4 regions of the Brevibacillus sp. HB1.2 genome follow, and region 1 is predicted to be linked to each of the others. Evidence: predicted binding sites of a transcription regulator. Region 1 holds the regulator's gene; each other region holds the start of a gene.

The links. The regulator CtsR, encoded in region 1, represses protease genes until heat stress. The targets are predictions, from matches to a motif close to ATGGTCAATAAAGGTCAAACA.
Region 2: a site for CtsR is predicted at 2,503-2,523, ahead of HPY28_RS16890 (ATP-dependent Clp protease ATP-binding subunit). Genes of this name have one in related genera too.
Region 3: a site for CtsR is predicted at 2,261-2,281, ahead of clpP (ATP-dependent Clp endopeptidase proteolytic subunit ClpP). Genes of this name have one in related genera too.
Region 4: a site for CtsR is predicted at 2,015-2,035, ahead of clpP (ATP-dependent Clp endopeptidase proteolytic subunit ClpP). Genes of this name have one in related genera too.

Annotation. Positions count from the first base shown of each region.
Region 1 covers NZ_JABMIU010000021.1:811-5,025, forward strand. Annotated here, with positions in the region: gene HPY28_RS27565 (UDP-N-acetylglucosamine--LPS N-acetylglucosamine transferase) at 1-549, shown strand, start outside; gene HPY28_RS27570 (HAD hydrolase-like protein) at 579-1,265, shown strand; gene HPY28_RS27575 (CtsR family transcriptional regulator) at 1,454-1,918, shown strand; gene mcsA (protein-arginine kinase activator protein McsA) at 1,935-2,453, shown strand; gene mcsB (protein-arginine kinase McsB) at 2,473-3,546, shown strand; gene HPY28_RS27590 (ATP-dependent Clp protease ATP-binding subunit) at 3,613-4,215, shown strand, end outside.
Region 2 covers NZ_JABMIU010000006.1:210,718-214,932, reverse strand. Annotated here, with positions in the region: gene HPY28_RS16895 (YqaA family protein) at 1-277, shown strand, start outside; gene HPY28_RS16890 (ATP-dependent Clp protease ATP-binding subunit) at 324-2,462, opposite strand; gene HPY28_RS16885 (MFS transporter) at 2,581-3,720, opposite strand; gene HPY28_RS16880 (TetR/AcrR family transcriptional regulator) at 3,786-4,215, opposite strand, start outside.
Region 3 covers NZ_JABMIU010000003.1:415,425-419,639, reverse strand. Annotated here, with positions in the region: gene lonB (ATP-dependent protease LonB) at 1-170, opposite strand, end outside; gene clpX (ATP-dependent protease ATP-binding subunit ClpX) at 368-1,633, opposite strand; gene clpP (ATP-dependent Clp endopeptidase proteolytic subunit ClpP) at 1,654-2,235, opposite strand; gene tig (trigger factor) at 2,368-3,660, opposite strand; gene HPY28_RS10030 (metallophosphoesterase family protein) at 3,786-4,215, opposite strand, start outside.
Region 4 covers NZ_JABMIU010000008.1:250,481-254,695, forward strand. Annotated here, with positions in the region: gene HPY28_RS19445 (branched-chain amino acid ABC transporter substrate-binding protein) at 1-1,202, opposite strand, end outside; gene HPY28_RS19450 (hypothetical protein) at 1,722-1,943, shown strand; gene clpP (ATP-dependent Clp endopeptidase proteolytic subunit ClpP) at 2,075-2,677, shown strand; gene HPY28_RS19460 (H-type small acid-soluble spore protein) at 2,789-2,974, opposite strand; gene HPY28_RS19465 (hypothetical protein) at 2,985-3,167, opposite strand; gene HPY28_RS19470 (HPr family phosphocarrier protein) at 3,295-3,552, opposite strand; gene whiA (DNA-binding protein WhiA) at 3,602-4,215, opposite strand, start outside.

The DNA of each region.
Region 1 (4,215 bases):
CAAAAGCTGGGCCTCGCTCCTGGACAAAAGAGCATTATTCTTTCAGGGGGCGGATTGGGTCTCGGCTCGATGGAAAAGGTATTAGATGGTCTAGAAGAGATTAACATTCCTCTGAAAACTTTTGTGTTAACAGGGACAAACGACAAGCTGTACAATAAAGTGATAAATCGTACGTATCGCCATGAAGTCGTTCCACTAAAATTCATCAATAACTTCCATGAATACTTGGAGACGGCTGATTTAATTGTCACCAAATCAGGCGGACTTACATCAGCTGAAGTAATGAGTAAACGGGTACCCATGATTATTTACAACCCTCTGCCTGGACAAGAAGAGAGGAACAGCCACTTTTTGCTCAATAATGGATGTGCGGTACATGCCAATCTCTCGGAGCAATTGATTTACTTTATCGATGAACTATTGCATAGCCCGTCCAAGGTGGACTATATGCGTAGAATGGGACAGAAAATCTCAAAGCCAGATGCTGCACAACGAATTACCGAGTTTATCATGGATGATATGAATATGTTGTCAAGAGAAGTAGAATAGCTGCCTAGCCAGACAAAATGGAGGAACCCATGACTGTACCATTCGCCATATTATTTGATATGGATGGCACGTTACTGCAAACAGAAAAGCTGTCGACCCCCGCATTTATTCGAACGTTTGACCAGCTTCGTCAACAAGGGCTATGGCAAGGGGAAACGCCTGACGAGCGTGAACTGATCAATGTACTGGGAATGACGATCGAGCAGATCTGGGACAAATTGCTGCCGAGCGCGAGTGAGGAAGCCATTCGCTCAGCAGATGCTTTCTTGCTAGATAATGAAATCCAGTTACTCAAAGAAAGAGTGACCGAGCTATATCCGGATGTAAAATCAACCTTGGAAACACTGCGTGAGAAAGGATTTGCTTTGTTTGTAGCAAGCAATGGGCAAGAAGAGTACATCGATGCCATTTGTCAGGAATACGAGTTAAAGCCGCTGATGACCGATCTGTACTCAGCCGGCCGATTCCGTACGCATTCCAAAAATGACCTGGTTGCAAAATTGTTGTCTGATTACAAAATCGGGCAGGCCATCATGGTAGGAGATCGTCACTCCGACGTGGAAGCAGGCAAGACAAACGGTTTATTTACCATTGGATGCGACTTCGGTTTCGCCAAACCAGGGGAGCTTGATGGGGCAGATGTCATCATCACCAGCTTCACTCAGCTACTGAATCATTTGCCAGCAATCGACACCAATACACAAGAACAAACATAAACCATTCCTCAGGGAGTGGTTTTTTTGTTGATCATGTCCAAGTTTCAAGCGACCTTCTTTTGCCCACACTAGAATGTGTAAGGGACACTTGCGGGCACGCACTAAACCCATTATAATTAACGTCAAAGATAGTCAAAGTCAATAGGTAACCTCATAAGAACATACACAGAGGAATAGGAGGCGATGACTTGCGTAACATCTCGGACATCATTGAACATCACTTGAAAAGCATCATTACAAACAGTCCCAATGGATCGATCGAGATTCAGCGTAGTGAGCTTGCCGACCATTTTCAATGTGTGCCGTCTCAGATCAATTACGTCATCAATACGCGTTTTACCGTTCAAAAAGGATACATTGTAGAGAGTAAGCGCGGGGGCGGCGGGTATATTCGCATACGCAAGGTGCAGATTGTCAGCAAAGCACGTTTGCAGGAATTGCTAACAGAAGAACTGATTGGTGAGAGCATCAGTCAGAGCGTGGGAAATGCGATCGTAGAAAGACTAATGGAAGAAGGATTAGTCAACATCAGAGAAGCCACCTTGATGAAAATCGCTACCTCGCGAAATGTATTGACGCTAGAAGCTGAATTGCGGGATCGTTTGCGGGCAAATATTTTAAAGCAGATGATCGCAGCAATCTTGTTGAAGTAAAAGGAGGTATGATGTTATGAACTGTGAGGAATGCGGAAAACGACCGGCGACACTTCATTTGACGAAAATCGTCAATGGCGAAAAAACCGAATACCATATTTGCGAGCAGTGTGCTCATGAAAAAGGGGACGTCTTTACCGGCTTTCACAACTTCAGCATCAACAATCTCCTGTCAGGACTTTTAAAATTTGATCCCATGCAAAAGAATGGACGCGAAACGGCAACGAATAAGCCGCTTCAATGCGAAACATGTGGACTCACATATTCTCAATTTAGTAAAAGTGGACGATTTGGCTGTAGTGATTGCTACACCTTTTTGGGTGACCGACTGGACCCCCTTTTCCGCCGGATTCACGGAAACACACAGCATAGTGGAAAAGTACCAGAGCGTACCGGTGGCAAATTGAAGATCCGTAAAGAGCTGGAACAACTAAAGCAAGCACTGCAAAGTCATGTCGCCAGTGAAGAGTTCGAGAAGGCAGCAGAAATGCGTGATCGAATTCGAGCATTGGAACAAAAAATGGCCCAATCGTAGCAAGGGAGGTTAGCTGGTTATGTCCCAAAAGCAGTTTATGCAAAACCCGTGGAGCAATTGGATGAAAGGAGAAGGTCCTGATTCCGACATTGTCATTAGTACACGGCTGCGTATCGCCCGTAACCTGCGCCAGCACCCCTTTCCGTTATTGGCAACGGACTCGCAGGGCGAGGAAGTCGTCAGAAAGGTAACGGAAGTAAGCGATTCGGAGGCAATGCGCAAAAGGCATCAGCTTCAGGTCATCCAGATGGATCAAATTAACCCATTAGAAAAAAGGGTACTCGTAGAAAAGCATCTGATTAGCCCTCATCTGGCAGAGGAATCTCGCAAAGGTGCTGTATTACTTCGTGAAGATGAGTCTGTCAGCATTATGGTTAATGAAGAAGACCACATTCGAATACAGGTACTATTACCCGGGTTTCGTTTGAACGAGGCATGGGAATTAGGTACGAAGATAGACGACATTTTTGAGAAAAACTTGAACTACGCTTTCGACGAAACACGAGGATATCTGACAAGCTGCCCAACCAATGTGGGTACGGGTATTCGTGCATCTGTAATGCTGCACTTGCCGGCTCTGGTGATGACGCAGCAGATCAGCAGAATTTTACAGGCAATTAATCAAGTTGGTCTAGTTGTTAGAGGAATTTACGGAGAGGGCAGCGAAGCTCTAGGGAATCTTTTTCAGTTATCCAATCAGGTCACACTGGGGATGTCTGAGTCAGATATCCTTTCCAATCTCTACGGTGTAGCCAGACAGATTATTGAGCAAGAGCGTGTCGCACGTACTTATTTGCTGGAGCATACCCGGGTTTCTTTAGAGGATCGGATTTTTCGGTCGTATGGCATCCTGATGTACGCTCGCACAGTAGAGTCCAAGGAGGCGGCTCAGCGCCTGTCCGATGTACGTTTGGGGATTGATCTAGGTATTATTCCAAATGTATCTCCGCTCGTCCTAAACGAACTGTTGGTCACGACACAGCCGGGGTTTTTACAACACCACGCTGGACAAAAGCTCACTCCGGACCAACGCGACGAAAGAAGGGCACGGCTGATTCGCGAACGTCTGCGCGTAGTAGAATCACAAGAGTAATCGTAATGGTATCACGCAATTGTTAACCATATAGAGAAAAAACACGGTTATACGGAGGTGTACGATATGATGTTTGGACGTTTTACAGAACGAGCACAAAAAGTACTGGCGCTTGCCCTGGAAGAGGCGGTTCGTCTCGGACACAAAGATATTGGGACAGAGCATGTGCTGCTGGGACTCATTCGAGAAGGCGAAGGGATTGCGGCGAAGGCATTGCAATCACTTGGGCTTGGCCTCGATAAAATCCAGAGTGAAGTGGAGTCGTTAATCGGGCGAGGAACAGAGCAGTCCGGTAGTAATTACACACCAAACTATACACCTCGCGCCAAAAAGGTTATTGAACTGTCAATGGACGAAGCCCGCAAACTGGGTCATACCTATGTGGGGACTGAACATATTTTGCTTGGCTTGATCCGTGAAGGAGAGGGCATTGCTGCGAGAATCATGAACAATTTGGGCGTTAGCCTGAACAAGGCACGTCAACAGGTGCTCCAGCTCCTTGGCAGCTCGGAAATGATGGCATCTCATCAACCGTCTGGAGGGAACCCAGCGGCGAATACGCCGACATTGGACGGCTTGGCAAGGGATCTGACTGCAATCGCTCGTGATGGCGGACTGGACCCTGTCATTGGTCGCCAAAAAGAAATCGAGCGTGTGATCCAAGTACTT
Region 2 (4,215 bases), on a different contig from region 1:
CATGTCAGGTTGCTTGAAATTCCCGTTGTGGAAATTGCTTGGGTATGCGGCAATTGGACGGGCAGTCAAATTTTACGCAGTCGGATTTTTGTTTTATTTTTACGGTAAAATGGCGGAAAATATGGTCCATAACGTTTCTCTCTATATATTCCTCATCATGGTGCCGCTCATCTTGGGCGGATTATGGGTGAAGAAAATTGTCACCAAGCGCCGCCAGCTGAAAATGGAAAACGCTGGCGTCAGCAATGGCATCAATGAGAAAGTCCTGAATAAATAGCAAAGAAACCCCAATTCACACATTGGGGTTTCTTTTTTTACGCCTGTTATGCTTTTTTGACACGAATGCCTTCCTCTTCTACATCAATCAGCATCGCTGTCACATTGTCTTCTTCCATCACCAGATCCGCAATGCCATCCTCGACATATTGCTGAATTACGCGGCGCAATGGACGTGCCCCGAAGGAAGGGTTGTAGCCCAACTCAGCCAGCTTTTCTTTTGCGGCATCTGTCACGCTGATCTCCATTCCTTGCTCAGACAGATTGCCCCTAACATCTTGCAGCAGCAGATCGACGATTTTGACCAAATCCTGTTTTTCCAGATGGGCAAAGGAAATGATCGAGTCGAAGCGGTTTAGGAACTCTGGCTTGAAGTATGCCCCCAGAGAATCCAGCACGGTGGCAGGCTCGGGCGCTTTTACTCCAAAGCCAACAGAGATTTTACGCTCGCTCACGCCGGCATTGCTCGTCGCAATGATGACCGTCTCCTTAAAATTCACCGTACGGCCCTGACTGTCTGTTAGACGACCATCCTCCAGAATTTGCAGGAACATGTGCATCACGTCCGGGTGTGCTTTTTCGATCTCATCCAGCAAAATAATGCTGTACGGGTTGCGGCGAACGCGTTCTGTCAACTGACCTGCTTCTTCATGACCAACGTAGCCAGGAGGAGAACCGATCAATTTGGATACCGAGTGCTTCTCCATGTACTCACTCATATCGAGGCGGATCATGGAATCGCGGGTACCAAACAGCTCCTCTGCCAATGCTTTGGACAATTCTGTTTTCCCTACGCCAGTTGGACCGACGAACAGGAAGGAAGCAATCGGTCTGTTTTTCGGTTTCAGACCTGCACGACTGCGTCGAATCGCCTTCGCGACTTGTGTGACCGCCTCGGATTGACCAATGACTTTTGCTTCCAAATGAGCCGCTAGGTTTTTCATTTTCATCTGCTCATCACTTTGCAGCTTTGTAACAGGAATCCCCGTCTTTTGCTCGATCAAGGCTTGGATGTCCGAGACGTCAACCTGGACGCGTTGTTCCTTGCCCTCAATCTGATCCAGCTTCTCTAAAATGCTTGCTTCCTCGTCTCGCAGACGGGCAGCTCGTTCGTATGCCTCTTGCTCCGTCGCTTCCTTTTTCTCCTGATTGATTTGCGCCAGCCGCTCATGCAGTTCTGCCGTATCAACCGCGGAGGACCTCAGGTTCAAACGCGAGCCCACTTCATCCATGAGATCAATCGCCTTGTCAGGCAAGAATCGATCCTGAATGTAACGATGGGAGTATTCCACGCTGGCACGGATGACATCATCCGAGTAAGCGACTTGGTGGAATGCTTCGTATTTCGGACGCAATCCTTTTAAAATCTCGATGGCTTGTTCTACGGTTGGCTCCTTTACCATGACTGGCTGCAGGCGGCGCTCCAGAGCTGCGTCTTTTTCAATCACACGATACTCTTTTAACGTAGTTGCCCCAATCAGTTGCAACTCACCGCGAGCCAGTGCAGGCTTCAGGATGTTCCCTGCATCCATTGATCCTTCCGCAGAGCCTGCTCCCACCAGTAGATGAATTTCATCCACAAACAGGATGACGTTTTTGCGCTTTTGCAGCTCGGCAATCACTTGCTTCACTTTTTCCTCGAACTGTCCGCGAATTCCCGTCCCTGCAACCAGAGAGGCGACATCTAAAATGTACACCTGCTTGTTTTTCAGCTTGGTCGGTACTTGCCCTTCCGTAATACGCAGGGCGAGGCCTTCCGCAATCGCCGTCTTCCCGACGCCTGGCTCCCCGATCAGAACCGGATTGTTCTTATTGCGTCGGTTCAAAATCTCAATGACACGCTCAATTTCCTGTTCGCGTCCAATCACAGGGTCAATCAGTCCGGCACGTGCCGCATCGTTTAGATTACGCCCCAGATCATCGAGGATGCCTCCACCTCGCTCTGGTGCTTGTGGTTGCGTTTGGCTGGAAGATTTGCCCGGATTCATCGGGCCTTGGGCAAAGCCTTGCAGGAACTCATCCAGTCCAGAGAAGGAGGAGAAAGGACTAAAGCCCATACCCACTCCCATTTTGTTGGTCAGCTTTGTCTGGCAGTCTTTGCACAGATCGTATTTTTGTTGCTGATTTTGTACGCGTATATGAACAGTCACAGTTGCTTCTCGTTGTTTGCAGATTTCACAATGCATATTCAATCCCCCCAAAAGCGTTGTTTTGGAATTCAGAAGATCTTTGACCTTTCCTGACCTTCGTTGACTTTATTATAGTTTGACCTTTTTTGACTTTCAAGAGGGATTGTTTGGTTTTTTACACTTTCCCCTTTTGCAGATAGGGAACGATTGAAAGTAACCCAATAACAGCTAAACAAGCGCCTATCCACAATGGTGAAACAAGCCCATAGCCACTGCTGATCCCGATCCCGCCTAAGGAAGAACCAATGGCAACACCCAATGTAATAAAGGAAGTATGCATAGTGTTTACCATTGTCCCACTGCCTGCTGTATTCATCACTCGTGCGATCATGGCCGGATTCATCGCGACACCCGTCAACCCAATCAGAACAATGGATAGCACAGCGATCCATTTATTTTCGGCGCCTACGGCAAATAGAACCAATGCCGCTAAGAGTATGCTTAATCCCGTTACAAGGATGCGCATGGTAAAACGATCAGCAAGTCTGCCAATCACGATATTTCCGATCACGGTCGCGATGCCATAAAGGGCAAGCAAATACGGGATACTCGCATCCGAAAATGCCGTTACATCCGTAAGAATCGGAGTAAAATAACTAAACGCTGCGAAGGTACCGCCAATGATCAGCATACTCGTTACATACGCGGCCCAAAGGTGTGGATTTTGAAAACTGGCAAGCTCATCCTTTCCGTTCAGCTGGTCTTTTTGTGCGGAGGAAGGAAGCAACCATTGAATCAAGATCCCAGATAGCAATACGACGACTGCAACTGCCCAAAAGCTCATTCTCCAGCCGAAATATTGTGCAATCACGGTTGTCAGAGGGAGGCCGATGACAGTAGCAATCATTAAGCCTGCCAAAACAATCGAAGCTGCCTTTCCCCGTGAATGAGGGGGAACCAAGCTGGCTGAAATACTGACGGAGATACCAAACGCTGCGGATGAAGCAATACCTGTTAGGATACGTGCAAGCATCATCGACTCGTAATTCCAAGCCATGGCTCCCAGCGATTGGCCAATAAAGAAGACGGCAACCAAAGAAAGCAGCGCTTGTTTTCGGCGAATGTGCAAGAGAGTTGCTGTTAGGATCGGGCCACCTATCACCATTGCTCCTGCATACGCCGTAATAAAATACCCGATGGATGGGATCGACACGTCGAAAACATCGGCAAGCTCGTTCATCATACCTGCCACCATAAATTCAGAAGTCGTCATCGCAAAAATCGCTATCGCTAACAAATAAATCATCGACGGCATGAAGGAACACTCCTCTATTTATTATTGTAACAATCAGTACAAAAATAACTCAAAAAAAGAGCGCATTACGCGCCGAAGATAGATTCCATGGTGCCGTTCATGATTTGTTCAGCCAATGTCCGATTTTGTGTAGATGTATTCAACACACGGAAGCCGTAGTAACTGCTTAAAAATAGGCTAGCCAAATCCACAGCAGATCGTTTTTTGGAGATTTCGCCCGTTCGCAAGCCTTCCTCCATCACTTTTTCCATGGTTTGCTTCAAAAGTTCAACATGTCTGGAGACTATTTCTTCAATCTTGGGATCGTCTTTTGCCCGTTCCAATCCCGCATTGATCAGCAAACATCCTTTTGGATTCCTAGATTCAAAGTCTTCCACCAATGCCCAAGCTAAAAAATTTTGCAATCGTTCTTTCACAGAACCCGGACTTTCCAATAATGCCCGCTGTTCACGAATTCCAGTTTCGTGATAGTGTTCCACCACTGCTAGATAAAGG
Region 3 (4,215 bases), on a different contig from region 1:
GTCAATGCAACCATTCTCATTTTACGAATAGAATCAAGATCCTTACGCGATTCCTTTTCGGTTGAGGTTTTCGTGTTTCTCTGCGCTCGCAGCAAGTTCCAAAAGTAGGTGCCGATCACGATACCAACAACCACTTCAATGACAGCAATGACCAATGTCGTATAGTCCATATGCAGTCCCTCCCATGCGTCTTCGCTTGCGGTCAACTTTTGTCCCCCGAAGAGAGGGGAACACGTTCCTGACCGTTTTGTGCATATGTAAAGCTTCTCTTGAACGATATCAAGTAGTATTGCCCCGCAAGCGTAGACATAAACCAACAACAAAAAAACCACCTCGCCTATAACGAGATGGTTTGTGTAGACAATACTTATGCTGTTTCTTCGTGCAATTCCTGGCCTTCTTTGGTCAACAATTGCGGCTTCACTTTGTCGCGAACCGTTTCTTCGGTAATCACGCACTTGTTGACGTCTTCTCTGGAAGGAAGCTCATACATCATATCGAGCATGATTTGTTCGATAATCGCACGCAGGCCGCGCGCACCAGTGTTGCGCTTAATCGCTTCTTTCGCGATTTGCATGAGCGCACCGTTATCGAACTCCAGCTCAACACCGTCGAGACTCAGCAGTTTTTGGTACTGTTTCACCAAAGAGTTTTTCGGCTCTGTCAGGATACGCACGAGCGTCTCCTCATCCAGTGGCTCCAAGGTAGCCAGCACTGGCAAACGACCGACGAACTCCGGAATCAGACCAAATTTCAGCAGGTCTTCCGGCAAAATGTATTTCAGGTATTCTCCGGCTTTCAGATCGCCTTTTACGCCATCGCCGAAGTCTGCACCGAAACCGATGACTTTTTTACCCAAACGACGCTTGATAATCTGCTCGACGCCATCAAATGCACCGCCGCAGATGAACAAAATGTTCGACGTGTCGATTTGGATGAACTCTTGGTGAGGATGCTTACGTCCGCCTTGTGGTGGCACACTCGCAACGGTCCCCTCCAAAATTTTCAAAAGCGCTTGTTGAACGCCTTCACCAGATACATCACGCGTGATGGATGGGTTTTCCGATTTGCGGGCTACCTTATCAATCTCGTCGATGTAAATGATTCCTTTTTCAGCCTTCTCAACATCATAATCAGCAGCCTGGATGAGCTTGAGCAAGATGTTTTCAACATCTTCACCCACATAGCCTGCCTCTGTCAGAGAAGTTGCGTCCGCAATCGCGAAAGGTACATTCAGAATGCGCGCCAATGTTTGCGCGAGCAACGTTTTTCCGCTACCAGTCGGACCGATCAGCATGATGTTGGATTTTTGCAGTTCCACATCCTCGATCTTCGCCCCGGAATTAATCCGTTTGTAGTGGTTGTACACCGCTACAGACAAGGACTTCTTCGCCATATCTTGACCGATCACATAGTCGTCCAAGATTTTGCGAATTTCCACTGGCTTTGGAATTTCTTTCATATCGATTTCTTCTTCAGTACCCAGTTCTTCCTGTACAATTTCATTGCACAGTTCGATACATTCGTCACAAATGTAAACACCAGGACCAGCTACCAGCTTGCGCACCTGTTCCTGGGACTTGCCGCAGAAGGAACACTTCAGTTGGCCTTTGTCGTCGTTAAACTTAAACATGCGCTTCACCTCACAACGGGTCAGTTTTTGCGTTCGATAATAGAGTCAATCAATCCGTAGGCCTTTGCTTCTTCTGCGCTCATGAAATTATCGCGATCTGTATCTTGCTCTACGCGTTCATAAGGCTGACCTGTCCGCTCAGACAAAATCTCATTTAGCTGGCGCTTCGTTTTCATAATCCATTCCGCATGAATGCGGATGTCTTCTGCTTGCCCACGCACACCACCGAGCGGTTGGTGAATCATTACTTCGGCATTTGGCAGAGCGAAGCGCTTGCCTTTTGCACCAGCAGCCAACAGGAAAGCACCCATGCTGGCAGCCATGCCCACACAAATCGTGGACACATCCGGTTTGATGTACTGCATGGTGTCATAGATGGCCATTCCTGCTGTAACAGAACCACCTGGAGAGTTTATGTATAGCGATATGTCTTTGTCCGGATCTTCTGCCTGCAAGAAAAGCAGCTGAGCAACAACAAGATTGGCGATTTCATCATCAATCTCGGTGCCCAAGAGAATAATCCGGTCTTTCAGGAGGCGCGAGTAAATATCATAGGAGCGCTCGCCCCTGCTTGTTTGCTCGATGACCATAGGGATTAACATTATGTATTTTCCTCCTTTGCCGAAAAAAGTCAATGGTGGAAAAACAAGGCACGATACACTCGTGCCTTGTGGTCTTGACAGCCAGCGCTCAGGGTTAGCCTGCCCACTGACCAATCATGCGTTCTTCTAAGCTTATGCTGTTACTTTGCTTTCTGCAACCAGCAAATCTACTGTTTTGCGAGTTTGCACATCGCGGTACAGAGCAGCCATGCCATCTTGTGCGGAGAAGATTTTGCGCAGCTCGTCTGCTGGGCGGCCGTATACGCCAGCCAGTTTCTCGAGTTCTGCAGTTACATCTTCTTCTGTTGCTTCGATGTTTTCTGCTTTGCCGATTGCTTCCAAAGTCAAGGAAGTGCGAACGCGGGATGTTGCGTCTGCACGCAATTGATCACGCAGTTGGCTCTCATCCATGCCGGAGAACTGGTAGTACAGTTCCAGCGTCATGCCTTGGTATTGCAGACGTTGACCAAATTCATTTACCATTTGATCCAATTCATGCTCAACCATTACTGCTGGCAAATCGATCTCAGCGCTTTCAGCTGCTTTCAGAACGAGTTGCTCACGAACATATTGATCTTTTTCTTGCGCTGTTTTTTCTTCGAGTTTTTTCTTGGTGTCTGCTTTCAGCTCTTCCAGCGTGTCGAACTCGCTCACGTCTTTGGCAAACTCATCATCCAAAGCAGGCAGGTTTTTGCGCTTCAGGCTGTTCAGCTTTACTTGGAATACCGCTTCTTTACCAGCGAGGTTAGGAGAGTGGTACTCTTCAGGGAAAGTTACGGTAATTTCTTTTTCTTCGCCGATGTTCAAGCCAGCCAGTTGCTCTTCGAACCCTGCGATGAAAGTACCGGAACCCAGTTCCAGAGAGTAATCTTCCGCTTTACCGCCTTCAAAAGCTACTCCGTCTTGGAAGCCTTCGAAATCGATTACAGCGATATCGCCTGTTTGTGCTGCGCCTTCTTCTACTGCAACGAGCTCAGCATGACGCTCTTGCATACGCTTCAGTTCAGCGTCAACGCTCTCTTCAGTTACAGAGAAGTCTTTATCTTCGATGGACAGACCTTTGTAGTCGCCCAGCTTCACTTCAGGCTTCACAGTTACAGTCGCTTTGAAGATCAGGTTTTTCCCTTGTTCCATTTGCGTTACGTCTACTTCTGGACGATCTACTGGCTCGATACCAGCTTCACGAACAGCTTGTCCGTATGCAGTTGGAAGCAGAATGTCAAGAGCGTCTTGGTACAAAGATTCTACACCAAAACGGGATTCGAACATTTTGCGTGGTACTTTTCCTTTACGGAATCCTGGAACTTGAACTTTTTGAACCACTTTTTTAAACGCTTGATCCAATGCTGCGTCTACTTGCGTAGCATCTACTTCAATCGTCAGGACTCCCTGGTTATTCTCTACCTTTTCCCAATTTGCTGCCACGTAAACTTCCCCTCCTAAATCGAATCAACAGAACATCGCCAGCCGCGCCATGGTATCTTCGCAGGCTCGGATGATAATATTCTAGCCATTATAACCATTCTAGTATAGCACAAATCTTTTAGTTTTCAAGAAGACCTCATTGGTCGACGAACAGAATAGTTCCCTCCCAATTGTGGAACCGGGTTGCCTAAATGATCATAAAACGCCACGGATATGTAAACTTCTGTCGGAGTCGTTCCTGTCTCTTCTAAAAGAGCATATGTCGGTACGTGAAAACCTCGCGGCATTTGCAAGCTGCCCGGATTCAGAAACAAGATGTCTCTCTCGACGCCACAGACAGGTACATGAGAGTGACCGAATACAACTACATTTGCTCCTACCTCTTCTGCACGGTAATGAAGGCGCAGAAGAGAGCCTTTCACTCCGAAAAGATGCCCGTGCGTTTGCAGGATGTGAAGGTCGCGCCATTCGGTCTCTTGCTCAGTCGGCACCTCTTGTGTCGAATCGCAATTGCCTCGGACAAGCGTCATGTTGGAAAACGGCTCGCGCTTATGG
Region 4 (4,215 bases), on a different contig from region 1:
TCCTCATACTTGTACACATATACGGAAGCAAAGTCGTTGTCGCCTTTTTCATTGAATGTTACGTTGACGAATTTGCCTTTGTAATCTTTGGTTTTGTGAACAGCTTCCAGCACTTGTTCACGAGTTGGCTTTTTGCCGCCATTTGCTTTGATCGCTTCTTCCAGACCGTTCAGCATAACCCCCATGGAGTCATAACCAAACGAAGTGAAGATCCCTACTTTGTTGCCAGTCGCGCTCTCGAAATCTGTGATCCATTTCTTGCCGTCTTCGGTAGCACCAATATCACCAACAGTAGAAGTAAAGACTACGTTATTCGCATTTTCCGCACCAGCAATTTTCACCATGTCAGCGGAGTCGTAGCCATCGCCACCCATGAAGACACCCTTGAAGCCTTTTTCACGTGCTTGCTTCACGATGATCCCTGCATCAGAGTAGTATCCACCGAAGTAGATCATCTCTGGATTTTTCGCAAGGATTTGGGTGATGATTGCACTATAATCCTTCTCGCCTGCCGTTACCCCTTCATAGCCGAGAACTTGTACGCCGTCTTTTTCAAACTGTTTTTTCACTTCTTCTGCAAGACCTTGTCCATAAGCAGCCTTGTCATGCATAACGAAAGCCGTTTTTACATTCAATTGATTTTTGGCAAAAATAGCAGCCTTAGAGCCTTGTTGATCATCACGCGCACAAATGCGGTGTACGATCTTCTTGCCTTGCTCAGTCAAATCGGATCCCGTAGCAGAAGGAGATACCATTACGAGCTTTTCTTGTTCATATTGCGCTGCTGCTGTAATCGAAGCACCTGTTGTAGCATGGCCAACTACTCCGACTACTTCAGGATTTGAAATCAACATTTGTGCGACTGCTACCCCTTGTTTCGGGTCAGCTTGGTCGTCTTGCGCGGACAATTCAACATCAAAGCCAAGTGCTTTGAATGCCTCCTTTTTTTCTTTCAACGCATATTCAGCACCAGCTTTTGCTGTGCTTCCGTAGTCGGAGTACTGACCTGACATCGGACCAACTACAGCAATCACGAGCTTCTCAGTAGATCCGCTTGCACCGCCCGTGCTTCCTCCGCTATTGTTGCTCGGCTGTGGTGTCGCGCTTTGTCCACCAGTCCCCGTACCTCCACCGCAGCCCGCGAGCAATGTGCTCAGAGCAAATGTTGCAGCCAGTATCGACAATGATTTCTGTTTTTTCATAGCAAAAACATCCCCCTCTTTATTTATGAGCAAACTATGAATCACAATCTTATTGTAGGATATTTTAGAAAATTTGCAATAGAAATGATTAAAAGAAGAATCAATCAAAAGACCTCTATCGCTGTCTGCTAATAGAGGTGTATGACGTATTGCATCAAGGAAATAGCCACTTCTCCGCATAAAAATAGCTATCTTGATGAAAAGCATCTCATTCATTTCAGGAACAAATTGGAATAATCAGCTTGTAAGTGCGCGTTTTGCATCGTGATCTAGGTCGAGAGCTTGCGAAGTATACACCCCTCTACTCTTTCCATATATCTCCTATGCAACTCTCTCGCCAATCATGACCAGACTATAAGAAAACCTTTAGCGACGCCTGTTCATGAGCAAACGCGTTTTAGCGGAACGTTTTCATGTGCTCTGGAAAGTACGTTGAAAAAATAAATATCCCACGAACAAATGTTTTTGTGCACAACCTGTGTATAACATTGTGGATAACTTTCGAAAGTGAGGCTTGCCATGGCAGGGGAACGTTTTTTTCTCATTTATCAAGAGGCCAGTGACGAGGAATGCTTATTGACCATTGAACCATACAAAGATCAACAGGAGCTGGCGGAAGCCATCAATCAGCTGCAAGCCAAACAAGTCGATGAGTATACGATCATCAAGGGAAAAAAGATGAAGGCCACGCTGAAACTCGCCGTCGATTTGACCGAGGCCGATGAGAATTCTAAGGAATGAATGTTTTCTTTTTGGAGTAGGTTTAGACAAAGGGAATTTGGCAAACATGGTAGTGAGGGCGCGCACTTATGTGTTTGACCTTCATTGACCTTTTGTGTATGATATTGTTACAAAGAGAGGAGGAAGACTAGATGCATATGAATTTAATTCCAACCGTCATTGAACAGACGAACCGCGGGGAACGTGCTTACGACATTTATTCCCGCCTGCTCAAAGACCGCATCATCTTTCTGGGAACCCCAATCAACGACACCGTAGCCAATATCGTTGTGGCACAGTTGTTGTTCCTTCAGGCGGAAGATCCGGAGAAAGACATTCACTTGTACATAAACAGCCCAGGCGGTTCTATTACTGCTGGTATGGCAATTTACGATACTATGCACTTCATCAAGCCAGATGTATCCACCATTTGTATCGGAATGGCTGCTTCGATGGGAGCATTCCTGCTGGCTGCTGGGGCAAAAGGCAAACGCTTTGCTCTGCCAAACAGTGAAGTCATGATTCACCAACCATTGGGTGGTGCCCAAGGACAAGCGAGCGACATTGAGATCGCCGCAAAACGTATTTTGAAGATGCGTGATCATCTGAACACTATCCTGGCTGAACGCACTGGACAGCCTTTGGAGCGCATCCAAAAGGATACCGATCGTGACAACTTCCTCTCTGCCGCTGAAGCAGTAGAGTACGGATTGATTGACAAAGTAATCACTTCCGAACCGTCTTCCAAAAAATAAGAGATACGTAGTAAAAAAAGCACTCGTGCCTGGACTACTGGCCGAGTGTTTTTTTGTATGCCGAGCAAACCCCAAGAGGCTTCCCTTGATTTGCCCGGCTTTTTCAATGGATCATTGTGACACTTCCATTAACTGACTGACATACACCGTCCGGCTATGTCCTGGATTTTTTTCCTCATGCACACGTGCTGTTGACGTTTTTTCGTCTACAGCATCGATCCAAACGGCTTGTCCTTCGTACTCTACCTTGATATGGTCGTCGGAGCTCATAATGGCTTGTGCTCTCGTTACATTCATAAGCGGCTCCCTATTGCTCATCTTCAAGGGCTTGCTTGGCTGACGACGCCCCTGTCATTGTGTCAACACTGGTTTCTTCAATCAGGCCGTTCTGGTCGGAAACGATCCCTCCCCCTAGTCCTTCGTTAATCATCCGGTCAATGTCCATGTCAAAGCAATCGCGGCCTTCGTGGCACGAATCACGGTTACTCATGTCTGATTCCTCCTTCATGCAATATACATGGTTAGAAATGCCCTGCCCGAAGTGAATTGATACATATTCATCAAGATGACCAACAAAAAAAGACACCTCCCTTAAGGGAAAAGTGTCTCTCGTGACTCTATTCTTCCTTGCTTACCAGATTCGTAAGGCTAGTAACTGCCTGGGAGGCATCCGGCCCTTCTGCCAAAATGGTAATTTCTGTTCCAGAGCTGATTGCGAGGCTCATGATACCCATGATGCTTTTCGCATTAACCTTCTTGTTGCCTTTTTCTACGAATACTTCCGATGCAAAACGGTTAGCCTCCTGTACGAAAAAGGCTGCTGGACGAGCTTGCAAACCGGTCTTTAACTGAACCACGACCTGCTGTTGAACCATGAATGGACCTCCTTACTTGTAGACTATTATCCTTTAGTATAACATGCATCTACATCGAAATATTTTGTTTTTCTCGTATTTTGTCAGCGATTTCGTTAATTTTCCGCAAGCGGTGGTTAATGCCCGATTTGCTCACTACTCCGCTTGGCACCATCTCGCCCAATTCTTTCAAATTGATATCAGGATGAGCCAATCGTAGCTCCGCGACCTCGCGCAGACGTTTTGGCAAATTCTCCAATCCCATCTCTTGATCGATGAGCTGAATATTTTCCATTTGTCTGGTGGCTGCATTCACCGTTTTGTTTATGTTGGCGATCTCACAATTGTGTAATCGGTTTACTGAGTTCCGCATGTCCTTTACGATTCGGACGTCCTCGAAATACAGAAGCGCCTGATGAGCCCCAATCAAGCTCAAAAACTCTGTAATCTTTTCGCCTTCTTTAATATAGAGAACATACCCTTTTTTCCGCTCGATGCACTTGGCATTTAGTTTATACCGATTGGCGATCTTGGTCAATGCTTCGCAAAAATCCTGATAGGAAGTGAAAATCTCCAGATGATAGCTGGATGCCTCTGGATGATTCACAGATCCCCCCGCCAAAAAAGCCCCCCGCAAATAAGCAGCGCGGCAACAGGACTTTTTCACGATCTCAGGAGCGATTC